Halioglobus japonicus: one gene and its partner. The protein of the gene in region 2 interacts with the protein of the main gene of each other region in a pairwise test. Links are inferred from orthologs where the notes say so. Each region holds a gene or a part of one and is shown on either strand. Other genes may lie near its edges.

The links.
Region 1: the proteins of typA (region 2) and rlmKL interact in binary tests that used the Escherichia coli proteins (3 or more experiments, as listed by UniProt). The link is inferred for Halioglobus japonicus from one-to-one orthologs.

What each region holds. Positions count from the first base shown.
Region 1 is NZ_CP019450.1:2,330,366-2,333,328, forward strand. It holds rlmKL (bifunctional 23S rRNA (guanine(2069)-N(7))-methyltransferase RlmK/23S rRNA (guanine(2445)-N(2))-methyltransferase RlmL), read left to right. Parts: upstream 1-376; coding sequence 377-2,551; downstream 2,552-2,963. Other genes in the region: BST95_RS10990 (helix-turn-helix domain-containing protein), read left to right, coding at 1-374; BST95_RS11000 (NADP-dependent oxidoreductase), read right to left, coding at 2,888-2,963. UniProt on the Escherichia coli protein: Specifically methylates the guanine in position 2445 (m2G2445) and the guanine in position 2069 (m7G2069) of 23S rRNA. Methylation occurs before assembly of 23S rRNA into 50S subunits.
Region 2 is NZ_CP019450.1:770,287-777,885, reverse strand. What follows is about bases 4,617-7,599. They hold typA (translational GTPase TypA), read right to left. Parts: upstream 7,023-7,599; coding sequence 5,211-7,022; downstream 4,617-5,210. Other genes in these bases: thiI (tRNA uracil 4-sulfurtransferase ThiI), read right to left, coding at 7,155-7,599; dtd (D-aminoacyl-tRNA deacylase), read right to left, coding at 4,768-5,205; BST95_RS03720 (GNAT family N-acetyltransferase), read left to right, coding at 4,617-4,790. Also shown: BST95_RS03735 (hypothetical protein), read left to right, coding at 1-736; parC (DNA topoisomerase IV subunit A), read right to left, coding at 1,080-3,332; BST95_RS03725 (cyclic nucleotide-binding domain-containing protein), read right to left, coding at 3,379-4,176; more of BST95_RS03720, read left to right, coding at 4,317-4,616. UniProt on the Escherichia coli protein: A 50S ribosomal subunit assembly protein with GTPase and nucleotide-independent chaperone activity, required for 50S subunit assembly at low temperatures, may also play a role in translation.

The sequences.
Region 1 (2,963 bases), 1.6 Mb from region 2 along the record:
CGTTTCTTATCAAGTTCATGCGCACCTACAACCCGGCGCTGGAGAAAACCCTGGAACAGTGGGGTGTGTTGGCCCTTCCCAAGCACTATGAGCGCGAACGGCGTTTTACCAATCTGTATCGCCAGCACGATCATTTGCGCAGTTTCAGTGACGAAGAGTTTGAGCGCTACATCGAGTACATGGAAAGTTCGTCCAATCTTGTGCTCGAGGTGATGACCCGTGAGAAAGCGGCAAATACGCCCCGGCGTAAGACTCGCCGCAGCAGCGCATCGACAACCAAAAAGGCACCTGCTAAGAAAGCCGCCAAGTCGGACACCGCAAAATCGCCTGCACCCAAGCGCAAGCGCGCCGCCCGAAAACCCAAGAAGGACTGAACATGACCAGTGAATGGTTTGCCACCTGCCCCAAAGGGCTGGAGGGCTTGCTTGCTGCAGAATTACAAACCCTCGGAGCAGAGAGCAGCCGCGAGACCGTCGCCGGCGTGTATTTTTTAGGGCCGCAGGCAATGGGTTACCGGGCCTGCCTCTGGTCGCGCCTGGCCAATAAGGTGTTGCGCCCGCTGGCCAGTTTCGAGGTCAAAGACGGCGATCAACTCTATACGCAGTTGAAGGGTTTCGATTGGTCGCGCGTGCTCAGTGCCCGCAATAGCATTGCCATCGATTTTTCGGGGACCAATCGCAGTATTCGCAACACCCAGTTTGGCGCTCAGCGCTGTAAGGATGCGGTGGTCGACTGGTTCAAGGAAAACGGTGGCCATCGCCCCGCGGTTGACCGCCGCAGTCCTGACGTTCGCCTCAATGTGCGGCTGGGTCGCGGCAAAGTGGCGCTGGCTATCGATTACTCCGGAGCTAGCCTGCATCAACGCGGCTACCGGCAGCAGCAGGGTGCAGCACCGCTTAAGGAAAACCTGGCAGCTGCGATCTTGTTGCGAGCCGACTGGCCCGGTGCCGCCGCCCGCGGCGGAGCGTTAATCGATCCCATGTGTGGCTCTGCCACGCTGTTGCTGGAAGGCGCGATGATGGCCGCGGATATAGCGCCCGGCCTGGGCCGCAAGCGTTTTGGCTTTGAGAAACTGCCGGAGCACAATGACACGCAGTGGCGCGCGATTCTCGCTGATGCGCGGGGTAGGGCCGAGCGGGGTAGGGCAGCGCAATTGCCCGAGATCCGCGGCTACGATGCCGACCCCAAGGTCATTCGTCGCGCCCAGGAAAATATTGCCCAGTTAGGCATGGAGAAAGTTGTCCGGGTTGCGGTGAAACCGCTGGCCGAGCAGAAGAAGCCCACCCATAAGCCACTGCCTTATGGGCTGTTGGTCTGCAACCCGCCCTACGGTGAGCGGCTGGGTGAAAAACGCAGTCTTGTGCACTTGTACAGTCAGCTTGGTCAACTCATGAGCCGTGAGTTCGCGGGCTGGGATGCAGCGGTGTTCACGTCTGATCTCGAGCTCGGACGAGCCATTGGGCTGCGCTCCCACAAGCGCTACGCACTTTATAACGGTGCCCTCGAAGCGCACTTGCTGCTGTTTCAGTTAACCGACAATCACTACCGTGAAGTGGCCGCTACCGCGCGCGAGCCTGCTGCTCAGGAAACATCGGCGCAACCGCTGGAACTCACCGAGGGTGCGACCATGTTTGCGAACCGCATTCGCAAGAATCAGCGGCGTTTAAAGAGCTGGCTCAAGCGTGAGCAGGTGCAGTGTTATCGCCTCTATGACGCGGACATGCCGGAGTATGCGGTAGCGGTGGATATTTACGGCGACCACGCCCACGTCGCCGAGTATCAGGCCCCGAAAGGAATTGACCCACAGGCTGCGAGCCAGCGGCTGGACGAAGTGAAACTTGCATTGCCAGAGGCGCTGGGCCTGCCCGCCGAGCGGATCGTGTTCAAGCAGCGCCAGCGTCAACGGGGTTTGTCCCAATACGAAAAACAGGATGCGGCAGGCGAGTTCCTCACGGTCACAGAGGGGCAGGCCCGTCTCCTCGTCAATCTGCGCGATTACCTCGACACCGGGGTGTTTCTGGATCATCGTCCACTGCGATTGCGCATTGGCCGGGAAGCCCGCAGCAAGCACTTCCTGAACCTGTTCTGCTATACCGGCACAGCGTCGGTTCACGCTGCCCTTGGCGGTGCGCACAGTACGACCAGTGTCGACATGTCAAAGACCTACCTTGGATGGCTTAAGCGCAACCTCGCCAGTAACGGCCTCGGAGACGCCACTAATCGCGTGGAGCAGGGCGACTGCCAGGCCTGGCTTGCCCGGTGCCAGCGTCAATATGACTTGATTCTGCTCGACCCGCCTTCGTTCTCGAACTCCAAGCGTATGGAAGGTACATTTGACGTGCAGCGCGATCAGGTAGCGTTGGTGGAAGCGGCTATGCGTGTGCTGGCCCCGGGGGGCACGCTGTATTTTTCCAATAACCGACGCGGTTTCAAGCTCGACCCGGACCTTGAGGCCAGCTATCAATGCGAGGATATCTCTGCCAAGACGCTCGATCCTGACTTTCAGCGCAACCCCAAGATCCATCGTTGCTGGCAGATTCAGCACGCCTGAAGCGCGTAAAAGCGTCGCGCGAGAGACAACGTTGCTCGCCGAGTTGGCGAGCGCGTTTTATGAAACCAATGAGAAAATATGGCCTCTCATGTAAGGGGTTACTTACGCTTGGCGCTGAACAATATCCACACAACGCGTGTAGGGTCTATATTTGTAGCGTTTCGTGACAACAGTGCGAAAAAAACACTATAAAAAAACGCTAAGTGATTGATTCTTGAAAATATTGTCTAATTCGACGTTTTGATCCCGACGCCGCCCAGCGAGGCTGGACGGAGTCACCGGGCGTCAGGAAACCGTACTATCCCCAAAGTTATCCACAGGGTGACCGATGGGTAACTAGGTAGGTTCGGCCAGTTGCAGGAGTTGCTTGCCCTGATTCTGGCCCGCGTACAGGCGTTGCAGGGTGGCAGGG
Region 2 (7,599 bases):
GCACCTGGGCAAGCGTGTCGGCGCCCGGGTATCGTCACTGTCCAAACAGATTGCCCTGGAAGGCCAGGGCCCCACTCCACCCAATACCAATGAGCTGGACCTCCTCGCGCGCCGGGTGGACGACCTGCCCATGGAATTGCTGCGCACCAACAGCGAGCCGGTGGCCAGCGACGAGAACTACCGCACTACGGCGGTGTTGTATCTGCAGCTGGACAGCCTGATGGCCTATGTGGATACCCTCGACGAACAATCTCTGCACCGCTATACGGATCGCCTCCATCAGGTCGTCTATGCCTCGGCAGGCTTTTACGGCGGCGAAATCCAGGTCACCCGCCAGTTTGCCCTGGCAGTGTATTTCTCGGGCCGGGGCAATGCGGGCAGCGCTCCTTTCCGCGCCGCCTCCTGCGCCTGGCTGATACACGCGGTGGCCGCGGAGCTCGAAAAACACATGCCACTGTCCCTGAATATTTCCATCGCCGCATCCCTGAGCGAGCTGGGCGTGGGCGACCACAAGGACATCTACCCGGGGCTGTATATGCAATCGACCCTGGATGAACTGCAGCAGGTCTGCGCCAGCAAGCCCCAAAAATTCTGCTGTCACCGGCGGTGTGTGAAGATACTGACGTTGCGGGCCGCATTCAGCAGCAGGCAACTGAGGTCATGGACTACACGATGGTGGAAGGGTTTGCTGGGCCTTATGACGATCTGCTCGAGCGGCAGCTACAACTCATTCTGAAGCGACTGCTCAATCCTGCCTTGTTGTAGTGCTCCTGCAATCCGGTCTGGAAGTCGGTTGAAGCTTCCTGAAACCGCTGCAAGGCCATCCATGGCGCGCTTCGGCGTGCGGCATCCATGCCTCTCGACGATTTCAGGAAGCTTCAACCGACTTCCAAACCTCGACTCAGTTCTCAACTGGGATATCCAAAACTGTCACTCCTGGTGATAACGGAATCGAGCGCCGGGGCTGGGCTGAAAGGGTTTTCGCACCATCAGGTCGTGCTTATGATTTGTGGAGACGGCGGAGGGCTTTCAGCCCAGCCCTGGCGCGGGTAGCCAAAGCCTACCCGCAATTGGGGGGGTCAGCCCTCAACCACCATGGCATCCACCTTCTGGAACCCACGCGGCAGCTTGTTACCGCGCCGCCCGCGCTCACCTCGGTAGTGCTCGAGGTCAGAGAACTTCAGCTTGTGGTGACGTTTGCCGGCGTGAACCACCAGCGTATCGCCTGCCCTCAACACCTGCACCGAGACCACCCATTCCTCACGGGCCTGTACCCGGGCCGGCGGAATACCAATGATCTTGTTGCCCTTGCCGCGTGCCATCTGCGGCAGATCGGCCAACGGGAACACCAGCAGGCGGCCCTCATTGGACACTGCGGCCACCCAGGCACCCTCAGTCTCACCAATGGCAGCCGGTTGCATGACCTTGCCACCTTTGGGCAGAGACAGGGCGGCTTTACCGGCCTTGTTCTTGGTCTGAAGATCGCTGAGCTTGCCGACAAAGCCATAGCCCGCGTCGGAAGCGAGCAGATACAGCTGTTCGTCACCGCCGGTCATCATGCCCTCGAACGTGGCACCGGACGGTGGGTTAATGCGCCCGGTCACCGGTTCGCCCTGGCCTCGGGCCGAGGGTAGATTGTGGGACGGGACGGTATAGGCCCGGCCGGTGGAATCCAGTATGACGGTGGGCTGGTTACTGCGGCCTCGCACCGACATCTTGTAGCCGTCGCCAGACTTGTAGGAGAGTGTGGTCGGGTCGATTTCATGACCCTTCGCCGCACGAATCCAGCCCATTTGCGACATAACCACGGTAATCGGGTCGGAGCTCATCAGCTCCAGTTCGCTGAAGGCCTTGGCCTCGTCGCGGGTTACCAGCGGCGAGCGACGGTCATCACCGTATTGTTCTGCCACGGCCAGCAGTTCTTTCTTAATCAGCGTCTTGAGGCGCGCCGCGCTGCCGAGAATCTTCTCGAGGTTATCGCGCTCTTTTTCGAGCTCATCCTGCTCGCCGCGAATTTTCATTTCCTCGAGCTTGGCGAGGTTGCGCAGCTTCAGTTCGAGGATGGCTTCTGCCTGGATGTCGCTGATGCCAAAGCGATCCATCAGGGCCTGCTTGGGCTTTTCCTCGGTGCGAATAATGTGGATGACTTCGTCAATGTTTAGGAAGGCCACCAGATAGCCTTCCAGAATGTGCAGGCGACGCAGCACTTTCTCGAGGCGGAATTCGAGCCGGCGGCGAACCGTGTCGGTGCGGAAAGACAGCCACTCCTTGAGGATACGGTCCAGGCCTTTTACCCCGGGACGACCATCGATGCCAATCACATTCAGATTGACCCGGTAGCTGCGCTCCAGATCCGTGGTGGCAAACAGGTGATTCATCACCCCTTCAATGTCCACCCGATTAGAGCGCGGCACAATCACCAGGCGCGTGGGGTTCTCGTGGTCGGATTCATCGCGCAAGTCAGCCACCATGGGCAGCTTCTTGGCCTGCATTTGCTGGGCAATCTGCTCCAGCACCTTGGAACCGGACACCTGATGCGGCAGGGCACTGACGACAATGTCGCCGTCTTCCTTCTCCCAGCGGGCACGCATTTTTAACGCACCGCGACCGCTCTCGTACATGGCCAGAATATCTTCACGAGGCGTTATGATTTCCGCTTCGGTGGGGAAGTCCGGTGCCTGCACGAATTCGCACAGCTCACTGACAGTGGCCTTGGGATTTTCCAGCAGGTGTACGGTGGCAGAGACTACTTCATTAAGGTTGTGCGGAGGCACATCGGTCGCCATACCTACAGCGATGCCGGTGGTGCCATTGAGCAGCACATTCGGCACCTGGGCCGGCAACACCGAGGGTTCCTCGAGGGTGCCGTCAAAGTTGGGAACCCAGTCGACGGTGCCCTGGCCCAGTTCGCCCAGCAGAACATCGGCATAGGCGGTGAGGCGCGATTCGGTATAGCGCATGGCCGCAAAGGACTTGGGATCGTCCGGCGAGCCCCAGTTACCCTGGCCATCTACCAGCGGGTAGCGGTAACTGAAGTCCTGCGCCATGAGCACCATGGCCTCATAGGCAGCGCTGTCTCCGTGGGGATGGAATTTACCGATAACGTCGCCCACGGTGCGGGCTGACTTCTTGAATTTCGCCGAGGCCTTCAGGCCCAGCTCGCTCATGGCGTAGACGATGCGCCGCTGTACCGGTTTCAGGCCATCGCCCACATGGGGCAAGGCCCGGTCGAGAATCACATACATGGAGTAATCCAGGTAGGCCTTCTCGGTATAGCTCTTGAGCGACACCTGTTCGATGCCGTCGTCGTCGATTTCTATTATGTCTGACATGATGTTCCGTTTGTTGCTTGGGTTCGCCCGCGCTGCGGGCGATGGGTCAGCCCCGTAATCCGACCAACTGCTCGTTGAGATTAACGATGGAGTTGGCCATATCGATCAGGAGGCTGTGAATAGTGGCCGGGTTGCGCTGAATCAGCTCCGTGAATTGCTCTTTGGGTACTTTCACCACTGAACAGGTCGTTTTGGCCCGCACGGTGGCACTGCGGTCTGCTTGAGTCAGCGCCGCCATGGCGCCAAATATTTCACCGTCGACAATCCGCCCTACCGGCACATCGTCGACGATGACTTCTGCCGTACCGACAGACATGTTGAATACATAGTCGGCACGATCGCCCTGGCGAATAATGATTTCACCCGGCTCATAAATCTCGAAACCCGGTGTCGCACCGGCGTCGGCTTCGACGCTGCCTGAGGTGATTCTCAGCATCAATCCAGAGTAGGTAATCAGCAGGCGTGTCCACAGCCGGATGGCCGCCGGGTCTTCAAACACCTGGCGCATGAACTCGAGGGCGGAGTAGGCCGTCAGACGGGCACCGGCGTCACTGCCAAAGTACACCGCGGCCTCTTCTTCCTGGTTGCCAGCGATATCCGGGAGGAGAATTTCGCCCTGTTCCATCACGTAAATCAGCTTGCCCTGATAGCGAGCGGTGAGCGAACCGCGCTCGATGACATAGAACTGGTTGCCGTCGAATCCGCGGAAGTTGCCGCGGTCAGTCGGGCCCACTTCCATAGGAATGCCCGGCATATTCACCGCTTCGAGTAAGGCGGCGACCAACTGCTTGTACTGACGGCCGAGAATGGTGAAATCCTGGGAGAGCTCTGCTTTCGCCAGCATCTAATAACCTCTTGCGGAGGGGGCGTGGTATACCCCGGATATTGTGTTGTTCTAAGGTGACCGGGCTATGCCTGCCACGCGATGAGGCCTATAGTAGCAACTTCTCAGCGCGGCGAGAACTTCACCGGGCGACTATTGCAATGGATACGAACGTGACCCCCGACTGGCAGACTGTGGGCTTTGACGAGCTCAATACCCGGCAACTCTACGAGATTCTGAAACTGCGGCAGGAAGTGTTTGCCGTGGAGCAGACCAGTATTTACCTGGATGTCGACGGCCTGGACCAGGAGGCCATGCATATCAGCTTGTGGGAGGGGGATGAGCTGCTGGCCTACGAGCGCTGCCTGCCCCCTGGCCTGCAGGAAACCGAGAGCACCATCGGTCGGATTGTGGTGGCCCCGGCCGCCCGGGGGCGGAATCTCGGGCGTGAGCTGGTACGCCGCGGGGTCGAGCACAATCTGGCCCGCTGGCCCGGTCACAATATCCGCATGCACGCCCAGGCCCACCTGGAGAAGTTTTATAACGCCTTTGAGTTTTACACCGAGGGAGAGGAGTACATCCTCGACGGTATCCCGCACCTGGAAATGGTGTTCAAAGCTCCAGCAGGAACGTGACCGGTCCGTCGTTGGTAAGGCTCACCTGCATATCGGCCCCAAAGGAACCGGCCGCCACGTCGGCATGCTTGTCCCGCAGCATCTGCAGCGTCAGGTTATAGAGGCCTTCAGCCTCTGCCGGCGGCATGGCCGAGGAAAAGCTCGGGCGGGTACCCTTGCGTGTATCGGCGGAGAGTGTGAACTGGGAGACGAGTAATATCCCTCCACCGGTATCTGCCACCGAGCGGTTCATGCGGCCTTCATCGTCTGCAAACACCCGATAGCCGAGCAGCTTATCCAGCAGACGCTGGGCCTTGGCCTCGTCGTCGCCTTTGTCGAGGCCGAGCAACACCAGTAGCCCGGCCCCGATTTCGCCTACTGTCTCACCGCCGACCTCGACCTTGGCCGTGGACACACGCTGTAGCAGGGCTTTCAAGCGGATCAGCCGCGAGAGGCGCGCTTGCGCTCGTGCTCCTGCAACAGCTTCTTGCGCAGGCGAATACTCTCAGGCGTCACTTCCACCAGCTCATCGTCTTCGATGAATTCCAGCGCCTGCTCCAGAGTGTGCTTAACAGGCGGGGTAAGGGTAAGGGCTTCGTCAGAACCGGATGCGCGCACGTTGGTCAGCTGCTTGGCCTTGGTGGGGTTAACCACCAGGTCATTGCTGCGGCTGTGCAAGCCAACAATCTGGCCTTCATATACCTCGATATTGGGATCGATGAACAGGCGACCGCGGTCCTGCAGGTTGAACAGGCCATAGGCCAGGGTCTTACCCTTCACCATGGACACGAGAACACCATTGGTGCGGTGGATGATCTCGGCATTCTTCACCGGCCCATAGTGATCGAACACGTGGGTCATGATGCCGCTGCCGGAGGTCATAGTCAGGAACTGGGAGCGGAAGCCAATCAGGCCGCGCGCCGGGATTATAAATTCCAGCCGCACTCGACCCTTGCCGTCCGGAACCATGTTTTCGAGCTCCGCGCGGCGCAGGCCCAGCTCTTCCATCAGTGAGCCCTGGTGCTCCTCTTCACAGTCGATGACCAACTGCTCGTAGGGCTCCTGCAACTCGCCGTCGATTTCTTTCTGAATCACTTCAGGGCGGGATACGCCCATCTCAAAGCCTTCGCGGCGCATGGATTCAATCAGTACCGACAGGTGCAGTTCGCCGCGGCCGGATACCTTGAACTTATCGGGGCTGTCACCCTGCTCGACACGCAGGGCAACGTTGTGAATCAACTCGCGATCAAGGCGCTCCTTGATGTTGCGCGAAGTGACGTACTTGCCTTCCTTTCCGGCGAAAGGTGAATCGTTCACCTGGAAGGTCATGCTCACAGTGGGCTCATCCACGGTCAGCGCAGGCAGAGCCTCAACCGCGTCCTGATCACACAGGGTGTCAGAGATATTGAGGCCATCGATACCGGTAATACAGACGATATCGCCCGCTTCAGCGCTGTCGACATCGACCCGCTCCAGGCCCAGGTAACCCATCACCTGCAGCACCTTGCCCTTGCGATACTCACCGTCAGCACCGGCGATTACCACCTGGGTGTTGGGGGTCAGCTTGCCGCGGGTAATGCGGCCCACGCCGATAACGCCGACGTAGCTGGAGTAGTCCAGGGCACTGATCTGCATCTGCAGGGGGCCCTCGGTATCGACTTCCGGTGAAGGTACCTTTTCAACAATGGTCTCGAACAGAGGCTGCATATCAGCCGACATGTCCTCGTGATCCAGGCCCGCAATACCTTCGATGGCAGAGGCATAGATCACTGGGAAGTCGAGCTGCTCTTCGGTGGCACCGAGGCGGTCAAACAGGTCGAACACCTGATCGATCACCCAGTCGGGGCGCGCGCCGGGGCGGTCAACCTTGTTGACGACCACAATCGGATTCAGGCCCTGCTCAAATGCTTTGGATGTCACAAAGCGGGTCTGCGGCATGGGGCCATCAACGGCGTCCACGAGCAGCAAAACGGAGTCCACCATAGACAGCACCCGCTCAACTTCGCCGCCAAAGTCGGCGTGCCCGGGAGTGTCCACAATATTGATGTGGTAGTCGTTCCACTCAATGGCCGTATTTTTGGCCAGAATGGTAATACCGCGCTCTTTCTCCTGGTCATTGGAGTCCATGATGCGCTCAGCGCCTTCATTGCGGCGGTCCAGGGTGCCTGATTGCTGCAATAGGCAATCCACCAGGGTGGTTTTACCGTGGTCAACGTGGGCAATGATCGCGATATTACGTAGTTTATCTCTCAAGGGTCTCACCTTTAGCCCGCACTTCAGCGACCGCAGCGCACGTGTTTGTGTCGCTTGGCCCTGCAGAGGGGGAATCAGCTAGGAAATCGGCGGCGGATTATACACCAGCGCCGCCAATAAATGCTGGTAGTTTTACGGGGCGTAAACCTTGACGTTCAAACACCCTGATTCCACCAGATGGCTGGCATGCAGGCGACTCATGACGCCCTTGCCACAGTACAGCATGTAGGTCTTGTCCGGATGAAGGCTATCGCCCTTGCTGTGCAGCTCGTAAAACGGGATCTTCTCCACCGGTACATGGACAGCCAGCGGCGCGAGCTCTTCCTCGTCCGGGTGGCGAATATCGATGATGACGCTTTCAGCCAACGGTACGGACAACACCTCAACCTCGGTGCGCTCCAGTTCTTCCTCGGCGAGCCGATCGATGCGCGTGCGGCTGGCGTTCGTCACCGCCCGCTCGAGAATCGACATGTCGAAGCACTCCTCTTCCGCGCGAACCCGCTCCAGGCGTGCACGCGTGGTCGGATTCACCGAAATAACGCCACAGTACTCCGGCATACTGGCAGCGAACTCGCCG